2 regions of the Methylotenera mobilis JLW8 genome follow, and region 2 is predicted to be linked to the other one. Evidence: predicted binding sites of a transcription regulator. Region 2 holds the regulator's gene; the other holds the start of a gene.

Region 1 (3,425 bases), 330 kb from region 2:
AAATCATGAGCCTATCGACGATTTGTATTTTAGAGCTCATCACAAAAATGAATCTAGCACTCCATTTAACCTTACCACCACTGAGAGAGTACTGGCTATTATAAGGTGGCATTTTGCTTGTAATGGTTTATATATAATTCTACTGGCGTTACCATTTCTAATTCTCTATGGCTTATGGTAGTTGACTACATTTAATAGGGGTATTTAAATATCACTCATGAAGAGAATTACGATTCAGTGTTAGTTTAAAAAAGATAGATATTTATACATATAAGTTGCCATCCTCATCCACCAGCCCCTTTTCTACATACTTCTCATACTCTTTAATATAAGCTATATCAGGTTTTTTATGGATATATGCTGTCGGTTGTGCAATCAAATAAGGACTACCACTTATTAAAATTTCACCTGAATCGTTCTGAGTTACTGTTCTCACCAAGCAGTATATTATGTAGCGGTTAGTTCCACCTATACGAGCAATTGCTGACATTGAATATAAATACTGTGCATCTAGTATCCATTCAAATCTCAAATTCTTTCTTTTATAATGCATTCTGATAGGTGGAGTAGAGGTTCCTATGGGCAACTCTGGACTCTTAGCATGAACTGGACTTCCCAGAATATCGTAGACGTTTATTAGTTTCCGTTTTGTAATTTCTCAAACATCATCGGGCTCATTTGATTTAGATGGCTGTGCCGACGTTTACGATTGTAAAACACTTCGATGTATTCAAATATCTCTGATTTAGCCTCCTCTCTCGATACGTAAATCTTACGTTTGATATGCTCTTTCTTCAGGCTACTGAAGAAGGACTCTGCTACCGCGTTATCATAGCAATTGCCACGACGACTCATGCTAGGTTCTAGACGATTATCTTTGCACCATCTCACAAAGTCATCGCTACCAAACTGACTACCTTGATCGGAGTGGATAATCACGGACTGTTTTGGTTTCCGTCGCCATACCGCCATTGTTAACGCATCTAGTACTATTTCCGTTGCCATCGTAGACTTCATTGACCAACCCACCACTGATCTAGAGTACAGATCAATCACCACAGCAAGATATAACCAGCCTTGATAGGTGCGAATATAAGTAATATCCGTCACCCAGGCTAAATCAGGTTGCGATACCGTGAACACTTGCTGAAGCCTATTGGGTGATGCTACAGATGGTATACCAGATTTATAGCGTGGTTTACGATAGCCTCGAATGGATTTGAGCTTGGCATTGCGCATAATTTTAGCGACACGATTCTCACTACACTTAATGCCAGCCTCTCGTAAGTCGTAGTGAATACGTGGGCTGCCATAAATGCCGTAGCTATCTTCGTATGATCGCTTGATTTCAATCAGCAATGCAGAGTCTTCTATCGCTCTATTAGATAGTGGTTTTAATTTCCATGCGTAGTAGCCGCTACGATGTACTTTTAATACTCGACACATACTGATCAATTGAAATTGCTGACGATGCTGGTCAATAAATGCGTACTTTAATCGGACAGTTTGGCAAAGTACGCGGCGGCCTTTTTTAGGATGTCGCGCTCTTTAGTGGTGCGCTTGAGTTCTGCCTTCATTCGTTGCAGTTCTAGTTTGAGCGCAACGAGGTCTTTTGCGTTTGGTAGATCGTCTTGTTGGCTTTGCTTAAGCCAAGCGTAAAGGCTTTTATCTGAAACACCTAAGCGCTTTGATACTTCAACGACGCCATGGCCGCGCTCAGTGATTTGTTTGATTGCTTCAGCCTTAAATTCAGCTGTATATCTGGTACCTCTCATTTACTACTCTCCAGTTCAGTTTCGACATTATTGAATGTCTACTAAATTCTGGGAAGTCCAAAGCAGAGCTGCTGAAAGGCTGCGACGTCAGCAATCAGTGGCTGGATCGGTGTATGTCTATATCAGAACCAGCCCATTCAAATTGGATGAGGCGTTCTATAGCAGCGGCATGACGGTGCCATTACCTAGTCCAACGTATGATAGCAGGTAGCTTGCAAACGTCGCGCTATGGGCCTTAAAACAGCTTTACAGATCCCATTACAACTACGCAAAGGCATGTGTAATGCTCAGTGAACTTGTGCCGATAACTGGTGCGCAGATGGATATGTTTACCAAGACGGAAATATCAGACAAATCCGCTATGCTGATGCAGACGATGGATAGCATTAACCGTAAGATGGGAAAAGAATCTATCAAGCTTGCAAGAGAGGGATTCAAAAGACCGTGGAGGATGCGGCAGGAGAATAAGAGTCCAAGTTATACGTCTGACTGAGAACAACTGGTGATTGTAAAATAATGACGATAAATGGGACAAATTTAATAAAAAATCAGTAAAAAATTACATCCTATTGCGTTTTATCTGTAGGTTCATGAATTAGTTAACTAATTTAACATTTATCGGCTAATGAAATGCAATAGAAACGCAAGTGAAATGCAATAGGATTTTGATGTTTTTCAGATTAGCGTAAATAGCTGAATAATCGGATGTCGTAATCATTAATGTAAGAGTCCAAAAGCTATGCTTATTTAATTTTTGATTTCTTAAAAATTTATCTTATACAAGAGAATTGACTATCAACTAAACAATCATAGTGGAAAGCAAAATTAAATAGGTTTACTATCGAACTGAAAAAATAAGTCTCTATTATTCAAGAGAGTAAAAATATAAAAACATGGCCTAATAAATATGAATTAATCAGTAAAAATAAATCCTCTAAGAAAAACACCTTATCTGAATATTTCATAATCAGAGTTTTCAGAAGTATCGTAAAAATAAAAAGGAATAAGCAAGGATGCACGATATATATGAATCAACGGTTGTAAATCCTAATGTTGCCAACTTAATAACTTCACTAAGAGATATCGGCTATAACTTTGAAATTGCTATAGCCGATATTGTTGACAACAGCATTTCTGCAGATTGCAAGAATGTTGAAATTTTCGCACTTCAATACCCAGAAAACAAAGTATGCATTCTAGATGATGGCGACGGAATGGATGAAGCTGAACTAATTGAAGCGATGAGATTAGCAACGCAACACCCATTAATTGAACGCTCAGAGAGAGATTTAGGTAGATTTGGCCTTGGTCTCAAAACGGCATCTTTTTCCCAGTGCAAGAAACTCACAGTTGCATCTAAAAAAAATGAGATTATAAATATTAGGCAGTGGGATCTTGAGTTCATTTCAAAAAAAAATGAATGGCTTTTACTTACACCTGATTTATTCTCCTATGGAAAATTGCCGGCATTTGATTTGTTGAAAAAATCACAAAGTGGAACGCTAGTGATTTGGGAGGATTTGGATAGGATAGAAGGTTTCGAATTCAGTTCTTTAATTGACAAATTGCGCTCGCATCTATCATTAGTTTTCCATAGATTTATGGAAGCTACAGGAAATAAAAAGCTTAAAATTTCCATCAACAATCATT
Region 2 (3,425 bases):
ACAAAGATGAGCGAATTAACTGTAGAAAGTTTGCGTAAATCCTACGGTGCCCGTACGGTAGTGCAGGACATCTCGTTAACGATTAAAAGTGGTGAGGTGGTCGGGCTGCTTGGCCCGAATGGCGCGGGTAAAACCACCAGTTTTTATATGATAGTGGGTTTGGTGGCGCTGGACGCCGGTAGGATTGCCTTGGATGGCACGGAGCTCAGTCATTTGCCGATTCATATGCGTGCTAGGATGGGTTTGTCCTATTTGCCGCAGGAAGCCTCCATTTTCCGTAAATTGACGGTGTCTGAAAACATTCTCGCTATCCTGCAGTTGCAGGACATTCCTGAAGACGAAATGTCAGCCCGTTTGGAATCGCTGCTGGAAGAGTTGCACATCACGCATATCCGCGATAGTGCCGCGGTGAGTCTGTCTGGTGGCGAGCGCCGCCGTGTAGAAATTGCACGCTGTTTGGCATCAGACCCCAGTTTTATTTTGTTAGATGAGCCGTTTGCTGGCATTGATCCGATTGCGGTGATTGATATCCAGCAAATTATCCGCTTCTTAAGTGCGCGCAATATTGGCGTGCTGATTACTGATCATAACGTGCGTGAAACTTTGGGTATTTGCGACCGTGCTTATATTGTGAATCAAGGCCATGTGTTTGCTTCAGGCGTGCCAAGTGAGATTGTGGCCAATGAAAGCGTACGTGAAGTGTATTTGGGTAAAGATTTCCGCCTATGAAGCAAGGGTTACAACTAAAGTTTTCACAGAATCTATCGCTGACGCCGCAGTTGCAGCAGGCGATTCGCCTGTTGCAACTTTCAACGCTGGAGCTGAATCAAGAAATTGATGTGCTGATGCAAACTAATCCCCTGCTGGAACGGGGTGACGACACCGAGGATGAGTACGGCAACGCCGTAGAGCCGGTGGCTGACGGAGCCGACTTATCTGCTACCAGCCCTGAGTCTGCAGAGGCTAAGCCTGAGTTTGAAAATTTTGATGCTGAGTATGCGGAATCTGCGAGTGAGTTCAATGGCGCAGAGTCTGCAAATGCAAGTGTTGCGGATGTGTCCGATACGGCTGATTTTGATGTGCCAAGCACAGATTACGCAGACACGTTTTCGGCTGAGTTTAATGATGAGTTTGATGAGTTTTCCAACGGCAGCCGTTGGGATGAAAACACCATGCCGGCGGATGATGACAGTGACTTCAAGCCGCAGGAAACTTTGCAGACCAGTTTGCGTGAGCATTTGCTGTCCCAGTTAAAGTTGATGCCCTTGTCCGAGCGCGATCAATCGCTTGCGTTGATGCTAGTAGATAGCATTAATGATGATGGTTACTTGGAGCAAAGCCTGGAGGAAATTGCCGAGCTGATGCCAGAAGAGCTGGAGATAGATGCGATAGAGTTGCAAACAGCGTTGCGTCATGTGCAGCATTTGGATCCACCAGGCGTAGGTGCGCGCAGCTTAAGTGAGTGCTTGCTACTGCAGCTTGCGGTGTTGCCGAAATCTACACCGCATTTGGCGATGGCTGATTTGGTGGCTAAGCACCATCTGCAAGTGTTAGCCTCGCGTGACTTTGTGAAATTGCGTAAAGAACTAGGCTGTGATGAGGCTACCTTAAAGCAGGTGCAGCAACTAATTACCAGTTTAAATCCACGCCCTGGCAGTGCTTTTAGCCATATAGGTTCAGAGCACTATATCCAGCATGAAGTGATTGTGAAAAAGGTCAAAGGCATTTGGATTGCCAGCTTAAATGACAGTGTGATTCCTAAACTGAAGATCAACCAGCTGTACGCTGGTATCTTGAAGCGCAATCGTGATAGTTCCAGTCAGTACCTGCAAAGTCAGATGCAGGAAGCCAAATGGATGATTAAGAATATCCAGCAGCGTTTTTCTACCATTTTGCGTGTATCGCAGGCGATTGTAGATAGACAGCGCAACTTTCTGGAGTATGGTGAAGTTGCCATGCGCCCGCTAGTATTAAGAGAGATTGCCGATGAGCTTGATTTGCACGAGTCAACAATTTCACGCGTGACGACCAATAAATACATGCTGACACCGCGCGGTATTTTTGAACTTAAGTACTTTTTTGGCAGTTCAGTGGCGACCGATGCTGGCGGCACTTGTTCGGCAACCGCCATTCGCGCCCTGATTAAGCAGTTGGTGGATCAAGAAAATCCAAGGAAGCCATACTCGGATAATCAGATTACAGATTTGCTGGCTAAACAGGGTATTGTGGTCGCGCGGCGCACGATTGCCAAGTATCGTGAGTCTATGAATATCGCGCCAGCAAGCTTAAGAAAATCCTTATAAGTTGATTGTTGAAATCTACGTAAAAAATTGTTGAATTCCTTGCCACAGAGCGAATGAAAAGTTGTAAACTGAAATTGTTCTGTAAGTCTTAATCACGAACCTCTAAGAATTAATATTTGCGGAATATTTTCAAAAGGAGCAAGTCATGAATTTACAATTAACAGGTCATCATTTAGAAATTACGCCCGCTTTACGTGACTATGTCACCAGTAAGTTAACTAAAATCAGCAATCACTTTGATCATGTGATCGATGTCAAGGTGACCATGAGTGTCGAAAAGCTGGCTCAAAAGGTTGAAGCTACACTGCATGTGCCTGGTAATGATTTACACGCAGAATGCCAAGATGAGAATATGTATAGTGCCATCGATATGTTGACCGACAAGCTTGACCGTCAAGTGGTGAAACATAAAGAGAAAAATACCAATCATCACAAAGCGAATGGTGCGGTAAAGCATCAAAACATTGACTGAGTTTTTCTAGTATTTAATTCTTTTTTGTTACCTTAAATATGGCTCAATTCAACGTCGCTGAGCTATTCAAACAAACCCGCCGTAAACTCAAATTAAATTGGGTTGCAGGACTCGACGGCGGGTCAAATACTCTCACTAGCGAAACAGTTACCAAGCCATCTCTGGCTCTAATTGGACACCTTAATTTTGTACATCCTAACCGGGTGCAGGTATTGGGCTGTGCCGAGATGGATTATCTGACCAGCTTGCCTAGTGCAGATGCTGAACGTGCAATTAATAATTTATTTTCCACCGATTTAGCCGCTGTGATTGTGGCTAATGGTGAAAATGTACTGGATATCTTGTTGGCTGCCGCCAACCAGCACAACGTTCCGTTATTTACCTCTACCTTACGCAGCCCTGAGCTCATGGATATTTTGAGCCACTTTCTGGCGCAGGCTATGGCCGAGACTATCAGTGTGCACGGTGTATTTATGGAAGTGCAAGGCTTTGGCGTGCTGCTCAAAGGCGAGGCTGCTATCGGTAAGAGCGAGCTTGCGTTAGAGCTGATTTCACGTGGACATCGCTTGATTGCCGATGATATTGTGGATTTTTTCCGCATATCGCCTGAACGCATCGAGGGGCGCTGCCCGCCATTGCTAGAAGATTTT

The links. The regulator sigma-54, encoded in region 2, starts transcription at its own class of promoters, with help from an activator protein. The targets are predictions, from matches to a motif close to TGGCACNNTTCCTGCT.
Region 1: the regulator sigma-54 is predicted to act here: its motif matches at 2,048-2,063, upstream of MMOL_RS12335 (DUF4113 domain-containing protein).

Annotation. Positions count from the first base shown of each region.
Region 1 is NC_012968.1:2,011,132-2,014,556, forward strand. It holds gene MMOL_RS09320 (SLATT domain-containing protein) at 1-181, shown strand, start outside; gene MMOL_RS09325 (thioredoxin domain-containing protein) at 263-532, opposite strand; one part of gene MMOL_RS09330 (IS3 family transposase) at 637-1,520, opposite strand; one part of gene MMOL_RS09330 (IS3 family transposase) at 1,520-1,775, opposite strand; gene MMOL_RS12330 (DinB/UmuC family translesion DNA polymerase) at 1,810-1,986, shown strand; gene MMOL_RS12335 (DUF4113 domain-containing protein) at 2,152-2,268, shown strand; gene MMOL_RS09345 (ATP-binding protein) at 2,789-3,425, shown strand, end outside.
Region 2 is NC_012968.1:2,339,618-2,343,042, reverse strand. It holds gene lptB (LPS export ABC transporter ATP-binding protein) at 7-729, shown strand; gene MMOL_RS10945 (RNA polymerase factor sigma-54) at 726-2,303, shown strand; gene hpf (ribosome hibernation-promoting factor, HPF/YfiA family) at 2,449-2,775, shown strand; gene hprK (HPr(Ser) kinase/phosphatase) at 2,814-3,425, shown strand, end outside.